DNA from 4 places in the Lysinibacillus irui genome. Region 1 is predicted to be linked to each of the others. Evidence: riboswitches for the same ligand, from Rfam matches in the RefSeq annotation. Region 1 holds a riboswitch; each other region holds the start of a gene.

What was found. Region 1 has a riboswitch for cobalamin ahead of OU989_RS09100 (ribonucleoside-diphosphate reductase subunit alpha). Riboswitches for the same ligand answer to the same signal wherever they lie in the genome.
Region 2: another riboswitch for cobalamin. It lies ahead of OU989_RS13550 (energy-coupling factor ABC transporter permease); the one in region 1 lies ahead of OU989_RS09100 (ribonucleoside-diphosphate reductase subunit alpha).
Region 3: another riboswitch for cobalamin. It lies ahead of cobT (nicotinate-nucleotide--dimethylbenzimidazole phosphoribosyltransferase); the one in region 1 lies ahead of OU989_RS09100 (ribonucleoside-diphosphate reductase subunit alpha).
Region 4: another riboswitch for cobalamin. It lies ahead of OU989_RS20490 (hypothetical protein); the one in region 1 lies ahead of OU989_RS09100 (ribonucleoside-diphosphate reductase subunit alpha).

Annotation. Positions count from the first base shown of each region.
Region 1 is NZ_CP113527.1:1,855,882-1,859,092, forward strand. Features, by position in the region: gene OU989_RS09090 (ECF transporter S component) at 1-91, shown strand, start outside; gene OU989_RS09095 (hypothetical protein) at 88-774, shown strand; cobalamin riboswitch at 881-1,070, shown strand; gene OU989_RS09100 (ribonucleoside-diphosphate reductase subunit alpha) at 1,234-3,211, shown strand, end outside.
Region 2 is NZ_CP113527.1:2,677,578-2,680,788, reverse strand. Features, by position in the region: gene cbiQ (cobalt ECF transporter T component CbiQ) at 1-748, opposite strand, end outside; gene OU989_RS13555 (energy-coupling factor ABC transporter substrate-binding protein) at 754-1,026, opposite strand; gene OU989_RS13550 (energy-coupling factor ABC transporter permease) at 1,028-1,774, opposite strand; cobalamin riboswitch at 1,919-2,102, opposite strand; cobalamin riboswitch at 2,347-2,529, shown strand; gene OU989_RS13545 ((2Fe-2S) ferredoxin domain-containing protein) at 2,676-3,047, shown strand; gene cobJ (precorrin-3B C(17)-methyltransferase) at 3,052-3,211, shown strand, end outside.
Region 3 is NZ_CP113527.1:1,127,178-1,130,388, reverse strand. Features, by position in the region: gene OU989_RS05335 (trimeric intracellular cation channel family protein) at 197-802, shown strand; gene cobT (nicotinate-nucleotide--dimethylbenzimidazole phosphoribosyltransferase) at 856-1,911, opposite strand; cobalamin riboswitch at 2,001-2,176, opposite strand; gene OU989_RS05325 (DMT family transporter) at 2,218-3,072, opposite strand.
Region 4 is NZ_CP113527.1:4,077,717-4,080,927, reverse strand. Features, by position in the region: gene ytvI (sporulation integral membrane protein YtvI) at 1-172, opposite strand, end outside; gene OU989_RS20495 (hypothetical protein) at 262-816, shown strand; cobalamin riboswitch at 911-1,108, shown strand; gene OU989_RS20490 (hypothetical protein) at 1,273-1,830, shown strand; gene OU989_RS20485 (ABC transporter substrate-binding protein) at 1,814-2,764, shown strand; gene OU989_RS20480 (tyrosine-protein phosphatase) at 2,900-3,211, shown strand, end outside.

The DNA of each region.
Region 1 (3,211 bases):
TATGGCAACTGTTATTAACCTAGTCATTGTTGCAGTAGTGATGCCTGTTTTATCAAAGGTCTTTTTGCGTAAGGAAGGTCGCGTTCAATGAGAAATGCTATGAAAGTGGGCACGTTCATTGTGACAATGGATAATGCGGCAGCCATTGGGGAAAAGCCACAAGATGTAGTGTCAGCATCTGACCAACTAACAGCTTACATGACAGCACGTGTGACATTTTTAGAGCAGCTTGCGGCACAGGCATTACCTTGCCAAGTTTTACTCGCTAATTTCTCTGGTGATACGGCATGGACACGTTATGAAAGAGGTATTCAACAGGTGTTTGAGGAAACTGGTATAGCCTGTCCTGCAATCGCAGGAAGTACGGAATCGAATATGCCCACGCTACAGTCAGGTGTAGCCATTACGATGCTTGGGGAAATACAACAACGTCAACCATTTGACCATGAACAGCTCAGCTGGTACACTTATGGCTTGCCGCTTGTAGGGGAAGAAGTGTTAGCGCATCCAGAAGACGTTGCACAGCTTCAGCCCATTTTTCAGGCATGGCAGGCGGATATCGTGCAGCAAGTTTGGCCAGTCGGGTCAAAGGGGCTACAAGGCGAATTAGCGCGTCTTTTTGGACAGCAACAAGTTGAAAGTTCGCTTGATCTGACCAAATCAGCAGGTCCTTGTTCGGTCATTTTGCTTGGCATCGATCCTAAAAAAGAGCAGCAGGCACAAAATTTTTTCCAAAGAAATTTTGAAAAACTACGCAAAACTGCACCGTATTAGGGCTTGTTTCGAGCAAAAGGGCTGCCTTAAAAATCGCAAGGTACGAAACACCTATTGCAACACGAAACACAATATGTTAGATTTGTTTAGGAGTTAAAACACAATATATAGTATTTGGACAAGCGGTACCAATATGGTTTAAAAGGGAATTCGGAACAAGAGTCATCTTAAGCCGAAGCTGTCCCCGCAACTGTAAGTGCTGACAAATAATCAAGAGACCACTGTTGAAAAAACGGGAAGGTGATTATTTGGAGGAAGCATGAGCCAGGAGACCTGCCGAGATGTTCAAGACAGCAACACATTCTTCGGGGATTGAGAAGTGGAGGCGAGAGATTTGTTCACTTCTTTGTGTGCACGTCCTTCATTTCCATTTCCGATTTTACAGCGATCACGTAACCGATAGATGTTGCGTGATCGCTTTTTGTGTTGCTTGGAGAAAGAAAGGGAGAGAATGTGTACATGACAATTCAAATCGAACAGCAACTAGCTAAGTTAAAAAATAGTTACACGGAGGATGAGCTTGAAAGCTTTGTAAGGTTATCGGATCGTTGGCTACGAAAAAACGACAATGCCACATTTGAAGCATGGGCGGATGCGATGATTTTACAAACACTTAGCCTAATTGATGAGGAAGAGCCCTATTGGACATTTGTGGCTGCACACATTTATTTAGAAAAATTATACGATCAATTTGCAACGCGACGTGGCGTTTCACCAAAGGATGTTTATCAAAAATTTCCAGCTCATCTTGCACAATACACTGAAGCGGGCTTATATCATGAAAGCTTAACAACAAAATATAGTGAGCAGGAGCTTCAACAATTAGCCAGCTATTTAGAACCTAGTCGTGACGAGCTATTCACGTATATTGGCTTGAAGACATTAATGGATCGTTATGTTGTACGTGATTATACAAAAACACCTGTAGAGCTCCCACAAGAGCGTTGGATGGTCATTGCCATGACATTAATGCAGGATGAAACAGAAGATCGTCTAGAAAAAGTGCGAGAAGCTTACTGGGCGATGAGTAATTTATATATGACTGTTGCAACACCGACACTATCAAATGCTGGTAAGACACATGGTCAGCTTTCAAGTTGCTTCATCGATACAGTGGATGACAGCCTACAAAGCATTTACGATACGAATACGGATGTCGCAACATTGTCTAAATATGGTGGTGGTATAGGCGTTTACATGGGCAAAATTCGTAGCCGTGGCTCGTCCATTAAAGGCTTCAAAGGTGCATCAAGTGGTGTGCTACCGTGGATTAAGCAGCTCAATAATACGGCTGTCTCTGTCGATCAGCTAGGGCAACGTCAAGGAGCCATCGCGGTTTATCTTGATGTTTGGCATAAGGACGTCTTTACGTTTTTAGATTTACGCTTAAACAATGGTGATGAACGACTACGTGCCCATGATATTTTCACAGGGCTATGTTTACCAGATCTATTTATGGAAACAGTAGAAGCCCGTGGAGAATGGCACCTATTTGATCCACATGAAGTACGTGAAGTGATGGGCTTCTCTTTAGAGGATTTCTACGATGAAACAAAGGGCAATGGCTCCTTCCGCACGAAATATGCAGCATGTATTGCTAATCCGTTATTAAGCCGTGAAGTAGTACCAGCCATCGATATTATGAAGCGTATTATGCGCTCACAACTCGAAACTGGCGTTCCATTCATGTTTTACCGAGATGAAGTGAACCGCATGAATCCGAATAAGCATGAAGGAATGATTTATAGTTCGAATTTGTGTACAGAAATATTCCAGAATATGTCAGCAACGGAGTTTGAATCCATTACATTAGAAGACGATGTTATCGTGACTCGTCGCAAGCCTGGAGATTTTGTGGTTTGTAACTTGTCCTCTATTAATCTAGGAAGAGCCGTGCCTGCTAATGTCTTAGAGCGGTTAATTCCGATTCAGGTACGTATGCTTGATAATGTTATTGCGTTAAATACTATCCCTGTGAAACAAGCAGAGCGTACGAACCTACGCTACCGTGGTATTGGACTTGGCACATTTGGCTGGCATCATTTATTAGCCTTAAAGGAAATTCAGTGGGAATCAGATGAAGCTGTAGAATTTGCGGACAAGCTTTATGAGGACATCGCCTACCTAACAATTCGTGCCTCTAACGCTTTAGCAAGCGAAAAAGGAGCGTATCCATTATTCGAGGGCTCTGATTGGCAAACAGGTGCCTATTTTGAAAAGCGCGGCTATGATAGCGACAAATGGAATGCTTTACGTGAGGCAGTGGCGAAAGAGGGAATGCGAAATGGCTATGTTATGGCAGTAGCCCCTAACTCATCGACATCGATTCTAGCAGGAAGTACGGCGTCAATTGATCCGATTTTCCAAAAGAGCTACTCAGAAGAGAAGAAGGATTACAAAATTCCTGTAACGGTACCAGATTTATCACCCGTAACGA
Region 2 (3,211 bases), 820 kb from region 1:
TGAGCACTAGAAAAATAACGGCCATGCCTAGCCAGTTTTTCTTGCTATAAGAGCTCGTCTCTTGCCAATAAACGCTTTCACCGCCCCGTGACTGCATGGCATTGTTGAGCTCTCGACTACGCTGAAACATTTCAACAAATAGTGCCGCAATAAGCATAGATATAGAGCGTAGCCACTGCATAGGTGAATGGTAGCCAAGCCTGGCCTGCTGGGCTAGATGAATTTTTTGCATGCTCCCTAAAAAAATAAAGATAAAATGATAGGTTAATTCTACTAGCTCGACTAGGAGTGAGGGAAGTCGCCATTGTCGTAGCACAAAACAAATTCCTTGTACGGATGTGGTCAAAATTAAAAAATATAAACAGCTAATACTGCCAAGAACGATAAAGAACAAGTGTTGCGCAGTTAGGACACTTGCTTTCCCGATGAATATTGTCCAAGCCATCCACGTGAAAGACCAAACATGCGCAGGTAAGACAGTGGTTGAAGGTGTAATAGCTAGTAAAATGGATACGAGACTCGTCAGCAAGAAAAAAGCTGGTAGTAATAGTAATTTAATATAGTATTTAAGCGGGATTTTCGCACCTATAATGATAAAAGCACTCATTACAAAAAATGTAATGAGTGAAAGACGTTCATCTTTCATGATAAGCGTTACTAGAAGTAGTCCAAGTGAAAAGATCATTTTTTCAAGTGGATGAACGAACGCTAGCTTATTGAGGTAGGCATATTTATCAATGAGCAACATGTTGGTTAACCTTCTTTATGTTTGCCGCGCATATAGCCAATGAAGTAGCCAATAAAACCAGCACCAATAGCGGCTTGTAGGACGAATAATAAGCTTTCGATTTCACCACTTGGCGGCTCCCATAAGCTGTCGAACCACGGTTCATATTCTGCATCGATTTCTCCAATAGCAGCTTCTGCTTCTCCATCAGCACCACCAAATTCTGCTCCTTTTTGGATGAACAGTGGGATGATGGCTAACAGCACTACAATCACTAATAGCAATACATTACGTTTCATTTTAATGTGCCTCCTTTGTAGAGAAAACACGTAAAGTTTTTAATTCGCTGACATTGTATTTTTTCAAGAAATTCATCACAATGACTGTTAAAATTCCTTCACTAACGGCTAACGGAATTTGAGTTAAGGCAAAAATTCCTGCGAACTTTGTAAAGGATGCCATAAAACCTCCAACCTCTGAAGGGAAGGCTAGTGCTAGTTGGACAGAAGTCACAATATATGTACCTAAGTCACCAAGCATAGCGGCAAAGAAAACGGCAAGTGAAAATGACAACCCTATTTGTTGAGCCCCTTTAAAAACAAAGTAAGCAATAAACGGACCGACAATAGCCATAGAAAAGGCATTGGCTCCTAAAGTAGTGATACCACCATGCGCTAATAGTAATGATTGGAATAATAACACAATCGTCCCAATGACACTCATTGCTAAAGGTCCAAATAAAACTGTTCCAAGTCCAACGCCAGTTGGGTGGGAGCAGCTCCCGGTAACAGAGGGGATCTTTAAGGCCGATAGCACAAAAGCAAAGGCTCCTGAAAGCCCTAAGAGCATTTTTGTTTCAGGGTTTTCTTCCATTGTTTTTCGAATGGAACGCAATCCTAGAATAATAAAGGGAGTCGTGATGACCCACCAAAAAATGGCCCATTCAATGGGTAAAAAGCCTTCCATGATATGCATAGCAAAGGCTCGGTTTGGCACGATTAACAAGGCCAATAAAAAATAACTAAGTTTCCACCATGAAAATGTCAAAAGCTTTCCTCCTAACGATTAGTTTTTTAAGAATGTAGCGTGCGTAAAATAAAAAAGCACTTCTCCGCTGCTGGAAAAGTGCATAGCTAAAAAAAGCAAATCATTCTCATCTGCTAAGCCGCACACCTATCCTCGTAGGTTGAAACGATCACCTTTTTTTCGGCAGGTCTCCTGGCTCTAGTTCAACACTTTATAGGTCTTCCCATCATTGGACAGTGACATTATCTATAAAGCTCCCTATTACAGTGGCGGGACCGCGCCGGATTCAAACCGGCTTCCCTTTTAAGTAAAATGGCAAGCATTTTACACCGAAAAAACATAAAGTTGTGAGATTTCACGACAAAGTGTAACATAAATTTCCATAATTGTGCTAGATTTTTTTATATAAAAATTTTTAATTGCATATCCATATAGAAAATTTAGATAGAAGTAAGGAGAACTTAGTTTTTTAAAGAATAAGATTCGAGCAAAATTGATAAATTTGTCATAAATTTTTAAAGAAATATTGAAATTTTAAAATAATAAGATATGATAGAGACAGTTTTCTAAACAATTGAAGAAGATAATAAATTTCATATAAAACGTCAATAAGTGCTCGAATAGCTCGAGATAATAGGGAAATTGGTGAAAATCCAATACAGCCCCCGCTACTGTAATAGCTGATGAATTCGCAGGTACCACTGGTGAAAACTTGGGAAGGTGCGATAGTAAAATGAAGCTTAAGTCAGGAAACCTGCTTATTTGATTGTGCATGCAAACTTTTCGGAGGGAGAAGTTGAAGCGAGAGCGAGTACCTGTATTTTATTCTATTCGTTTTTATTTGGCTTCTACAAAACCTTTACTCTTCGTTAAGAGTGAGGGTTTTTTCTTTTTCCAGAAAGCAAATGAGGGGAGACAGAAGATGACAACATGGAATTTAGAGGGGATGAAAACACATCTCTTTATTTGCAATGGCAGTAGCTGCATGAGAAAGGATGCTGAGGAAATTACCTTAGCCATTCGAGATGAAATACAGCGACAAGCACTCGATCAGGAAATACATACGACAAGAACGCGCTGTAATGGACGATGCAAGGATGCTTGTGTAGTCATCGCCTATCCACAAGGAAATTGGTATCGAGTGCCATCAACAGAGCATGCAAGAATACTCGTACAAGATTTACATCATGAAACATTATACAACGAACATGTCTTTACACTTCGGGAAGGTACATTACAGCGTACAGCACAAACGACAGCCATTAAAGGGATCGAAAAGGTGAAAGAGGGGTAACAGCATGGCGCAAAAAGGGAAAATTTTCGTAGTGGGCTTTGGACCTGGAGATTTTAAGCATATTACGACACGAGCAGTAGAAGCTTTACAACAAAGTGATATGATCATAGGCTATAAAACCTATGTAGAGCTTATTCAAGATTTAGTCAGTGCAAAGTCTATTG
Region 3 (3,211 bases), 730 kb from region 1:
ATCTTAACAATTTGTATGTGTACCTGCAAAACTTGCCTATTGTTTCTAAGCGCATTTTACGCTAAGCTAATGTGCGGACTTGTTTCAAGAAGCGTGTTTAATGACTGAATTTGGCTCATAAATCCATAGATTTTGTTACAAGAAAAGTCTTTTAACATAAAAAGAAGTTTATTTATTAATAGAAGGGGTGAAAGGAATGGCTTGGGAGGTTTTTAGTATTATCGGAACAATTGCCTTTGCTATTTCTGGGGCAATTATTGCCATGGAAGAAGAATACGATTTATTCGGTGTCTATATACTCGGAATTGTAACTGCTTTTGGCGGAGGGGCTATTCGAAATTTACTTATTGGACTACCTGTCACGACCTTATGGGGGCAGGATATGATGTTTCAAATTGCGTTAGCAGCGATTACTATATTTTTTATTTTCCCTCATCATTTGATTCAGCATTGGCATCGTTGGGGTAACTTCACAGATGCGATTGGCTTATCAGCATTTGCAATTCAAGGTGCGTTGTATGCCGTGAAACTAGATATGCCTATTAGTGCTGTGATAGTAGCTGCTGTCTTAACTGGTTCGGGTGGCGGCATTGTGCGAGATTTATTGGCTAGACGTAAACCATTAGTTCTACGAGATGAGGTGTATGGTGTTTGGGCTGCACTTGCAGGGCTAATTATTGGATTTGAAGTGTTTACAGGAGACATCTTCCTTTATATTTTATTCGCCATCATCACAGTGTTACGCATTCTTTCCTATATGATGAAATGGCGTTTGCCTTTACGTAAGCTAAATCGAGCATAATGAATGGGGAATAAGCCCAAATAGTATTGCAACTATACAGGCTTATTCCTTTTTTATTTAGCTAATAGTTGCATCGCTTCCTCTAACGTCACCATATTGTTCATCATGGAGCAGGCTGCATCTAAAATGGGAAAAGCTAAGGCGGCACCAGAGCCTTCTCCTAAGCGCATGTTCATATGTAGCATTGGTTCAATGCCGAGTAACGCTGCGGCAATTTTAGCACCCGGTTCCTCTGAAGCATGGGAAGGGATAATATAATCTTTTACTTTCGGTTCAAGCTTATATGCGATAAGTGCGGCAATAGTTGAAATAAAACCATCAATCACAACCGGCTTACGATGGACAGCTGCCCCTAGTATGATACCAGTCATGGCCCCTATCTCTAAGCCCCCGACTTTAGCTAATACATCTAAACCGTCTTGAGGGTCTGGTTGATTGACCTCAATAGCTTTTTTAATAACCGCTGCTTTATGAGCAATGCCACCATTGCCTACACCTGCCCCAAACCCTGTTACTTCAATTGGATCACATCCAGTCAATACAGCTAAAATAGCAGCACTAGGTGTTGTATTACCAATGCCCATTTCACCTGTGCCAAGTACATTAGCCCCTTTTGCTATTTCCTCTGTCGCCACATGAATTCCTACTTCAATTGCTTGAATGGCTTCCTCTTTAGACATGGCAGGTCCTTTTGCCATATTGTCTGTACCGTACTTAATTTTATTGATGATGACACCTGCACCGTGTGGAATCTCTTCTTTCACCCCTACATCTACTGTGACCACCTTGGCATTGGTAATGTTTGCAATCGCGCAAACGCCTGTACCACCTTGAGGGAAATTTAATGTTTGAAAGACCGTAACATCTTGTGGATTCGTGGTTACACCTTCTTCACAAACACCGTGATCAGCAGCACAGATAATAATGACCTTTTTATCAACGAGCGGATATAATTGTCCAGTTATCCCAGAAAGCTGCACAGCAATGGACTCTAGTTTTCCTAAACTACCAGGGGGCTTACAGAGAGCATCTATACGCTTTCTTGCTTGCTCCCTCGTTTTCATGTCAGCACCTTGGATGTTTTGTAACGTGTTTTGTAGTAATTGCATGATAATTTCTCCTTTCCTTTTAAGACAAAAAGAAAAAGCCTGTAGTTTATCGTCACAACAAATAAACTACAGACTTTTCCATCATCCATACCTTTTAAAGCAAATAGGCAGGTCTCCTGGCTCAAGTTCAACATTCCACAGCACCTTCCCAGCAACGCGCTAGTGGTATTTACTATAGAACTCCCTTATACAGTGGCGGGTCCGCTAAAGATTTTCACTTTATTCCCTATTCTCCCCTTTGGGCACCTAATGCTTTTATTAAATTACTTTAAATCTACGACAGCTTATTCTTCCTGTCAAACCCTTTTACACTTTTTCGATTTCACTTTGTAATGTGGAGCCTAATAGGAGAATGGCTCCTATTAGTTGTAGCAGCGTCATTTTTTCTCCAATAATCATCGTGGAGATCACTAATGATGTCAGTGGATCAATATAGCTAAGAATAGCTATACTTTGACCTTTTAGCTGTGACATGCCTAAAAAGAATAAATAAAATCCTATACCTGCATGGACAATGCCCAATACGATGAGTAATAGAATAGAAGCAAAATTTATTTGCATCACCTGAAAACCCGTCGTTCCTACAATATAGAGGCTGAGGAAAAATGCAGCTAAACAGAGTTGGATAATCGTATTATGTGGTTCCTTTAACCCGCGAATATTTTTATTTGTAAATGTTAGTAGGGTGTAAAAGCATGCCGCAATCAGACCATAGACAATACCAATTAAGTGTCCACTATTTTCTGCGTTCTGACTTTGCACTATCAAAAAAAGACCGATAAGTGCTACAACAACATAAACTATTTTTCTTGCAACTAGCTTTTCTTTTAAAATAATAGGCGATAAACAGATGACCAATACGGGTGCAAAATAATAACTTAGGGCAGCATTAGCAATGGTCGTTTCCTTATACGCCTGAAATAAAAATATCCAATTTCCACATAAAGCAACACTTGAAATTAATAACGGCCATTTATTCAGGACAATAGCGCTTCTTGCAAAGCTTTCCTTTTTATAAATAAAAATTACTAGTAAAAAACAAGCACCAATGCCACTCATCCAAAAGGCAATCTCACTAGAAGCTAAAGGAATATACCTTGCAAAAACACCGACAGCACCAAAAATAACCATAGATAATACAAATGCTAATTTTCCGCTCATTAAAAATTCCTACTTTCTACGCATATAGTTTGAGCCTATACAGTAGAATCTAATAAGAATGAGCAATCAGTTATCGGATGCCTAAACAGTAGATTCTACTGTAAAGACATTGTTGGGGGTGCTATTGATCGAAACATAC
Region 4 (3,211 bases), 2.2 Mb from region 1:
GTGACATCTTCCATCGCCTTTTAAAGAACATGACGATTGGTTCTAAGAAAAATGCACTTATACCTGCAAATAGTAAAGGCATGGACACAGGGATAATAAAATAGGCAGCTACAAGTAAGGATAGAATCACAATTACTCGAAAAATCAATTTCCTAGCATTAAATTTATTCATAAACTCACCTTCTTTGCGAAAAAATTAAGTTAAGTGTACCATAAATCAAATTTTATTACGTTCTGAATCAATAAAGGTAGGGATAAATTATGGAAAAAGAGATTTTGCAACTTTTTAGTAATCTAACAGAGCGTGACCACGATATTCAATATGAATCTTACGAGGAACTAATGAAAATTATGCAGGAGCCCGTAGATTGGACATATGCAGTATGGGAACAGCTTGTACAAGCACTTACATACAAAGATGGACATGCTCGTGCACGTGCTGCACAAATTTTATGTGCCTTAGCCGCAAAAAGTGATCCAGAAGAAAGGGTATTGGAGGATTTTTTGAAAATTTGGGCTGTGACGTATGATGAGCGATTTGCCACGGCGAGGAACGCGTTACAAGCTATTTGGAAAATTGGATTAGCAGGTCAAGTACAAAGAGACTTAGTTGTCTCGTATCTAGCTAAGAGATTTCAAACCTGTTTGGATGAAAAGCATCCCTCTCTTATTCGCTATGATATTATTATTTCTTTTAAAAAGCTTTATGATCAAACGAATGACTCTAAATTAATAGCTATTGCACACCGCTTAATTGATGAAGAGCACGAAGTTAAACACAAAAAGAAATATAAGGCAGCCATCCGTTCAAAGTAGCGAGATGGTGTTTTTTTGTACAGGATGTAAAGTTTCTATTTGGAGTACAACTGTTTTTTCCTATTAATATATGGTAAACTGCTTTACAAATGAAATATTCTTGCAGAATAAAGGTGCTAACTAGCATAATCGGGAATTCGGTGAAAAACCGAAGCTGTTTCCGCAACTGTAAGTACAGCCATTATAAAGATATACCACTGTCTCCAAGGAGATGGGAAGGTTCTTTATAGCTCATTAAAATTCATTAATGAACTGTACAAGCCAGGAGACCGACCTTTATTTGAACGTATAACAACTCTTCGGAAGCTAGGAGGATATACGGCAAATTACATAGGTAATGTCATAGTAATTGGCAATCATTATGTTATTTTCGTCGTTCCTTTGCTTAAAGGAGCGGCGTTTTTTTATGCTATCGTTCATGTAAGAATTTATCAAAATGGGAAGGGGGTACATCAAGTGAAAAAGGATGCACGTTATTCTTGTTATCCGTTTATGCGTGAGAAGGCTTCAACGGTTGATTATGAGATTCGAACAGATAGTCTCACAACACATCTAGGGGTTGCATTAGCTGCAGTAAAAAAGGAGGATGTACAAGTTGTCGTAGATGATTTGCTGCTTATATTACCTATGGCTTACCATGTCAATGGTTCAGTCCGAGGAAAGCTAGCAGTAACAGAAGAAGATCTTTCTTGGTTAAGCGAACGCTATGACTTTTATGTTCGTCATGTGAAGGAAGAAATACAAAGTTTTGTTTTACCTCAGGGCACAGAGGCTGCTGCTGCTTTACATCTTTGCCGCAGTGAAGCCAAAAAATCATATCGTACATTACATAAGGTTTCAGAGGAACGAGAGGTACCAGCTATCCTTTTCGACTACTTAGGCTTGTTAGCAAATGTATGCTTTGTCATGGCAGTCTATATGAATCACCAAGCAGGTATAGCTGAAATACCGTTTATTAGTAAATCCTATCCAATGAAAAAGAAAAGGGAGAGTAAGAATGAAGAAAGTATTTAATTTCCAATGGCTATCAGTGCTAGTACTAATATTAGTTTTAGCAGGTTGTGGTACCTCAGAAGATACAAAAAATAAAGAGGCTTCACAGGATACGCAACAAACTGAACAAACAACCTACAAAGTAACAGATGATCGTGGTGTAGAAGTAGAATTTAAAGAAGTACCAAAAACTATTGTTTCCTTACAACCAAGTAATACGGAGATTTTATTTGCACTAGGTGTTGGTGAGAAAATCGTAGGAGCAACAGAGTATGACACATATCCAGAAGCAGCACAAAAAATCGAACGAGTATCTGATTCTCAGAATTTCGATAGTGAACGCATTATAGCCTTAAAGCCAGATGTGGTCATTGCTTACACAATTGGCTCTAAGGATGCATTGAAACCATTAGAAGATGCGGGACTGAAAGTATTTGTTATTGAATCTGCCACATCATTTGATGATGTTTATGGGGATATTGAACAACTAGCTGCTGTAATGGGTGTTGAAGATAAAGGAAATGAATTAAACGAACAGATTAAAGCGAAAATTACTGAAGTACAAACAAAGGTGAAAGAAGTAAAAGCACCGAAAAATGTTTATTTAGAGATTAGTCCTAAGCCAGATATTTATACGGCAGGCGCTGGAACTTTCCAGCAAGAAATATTAAATGCAGCCAATGTTAAGAATGTCTTTGCTGATTTAGACAATTGGGCGCAAGTGTCTGAGGAAGAGGTTATTGCGAAAAATCCAGAGGTTATATTAACAACAGTAAACTATACAGAAGATCCTATAGGGGAAATTTTGACACGTGATGGTTGGAATACTGTGAAAGCTATTCAAGATAAAGCTGTACAGTCTCTTGATACTGATATCTCTAATCGTCCTGGTCCACGTATTGGAGAAGCAGTAGAATTAGTAGCTAAAGCTGTGTATCCAGAGTTATTTAAATAACAATTCAAGGCTAGCTGATCTAACGGCTAGCCATTTTTATATGGTTAGTTATTACCTAGCGTGAAAATTGGAATTAATTTAATTTGTTCTATAGAATAAAGGTAAGAATGCTTAATAATTTAGGGAGGGTAGTGAATGGAACAGTTAGATACACAGGTTATTCCGTTTGAGGCAGTCTATAATTTCCGAGATATGGGGGGATATAAGACAAGGGATGGACGTATTGTAAAGAAGGGTTTATTCTACCGATCTGCAGCACTTGGTAAAATGACATCAGCAGATAAAGAGCGATTTGAAATGTTAGGTATTAAAACTATTTTTGATTACCGTGACAACAAGGAAGCACAGCATAATCCTAACCCCGTGTTCTCACATGCTCGATATATTCAAATACCAGCAAAGGGTAATCATGCTTTTGAAATGCCCACAAATGCTGGTGGTAAAGAT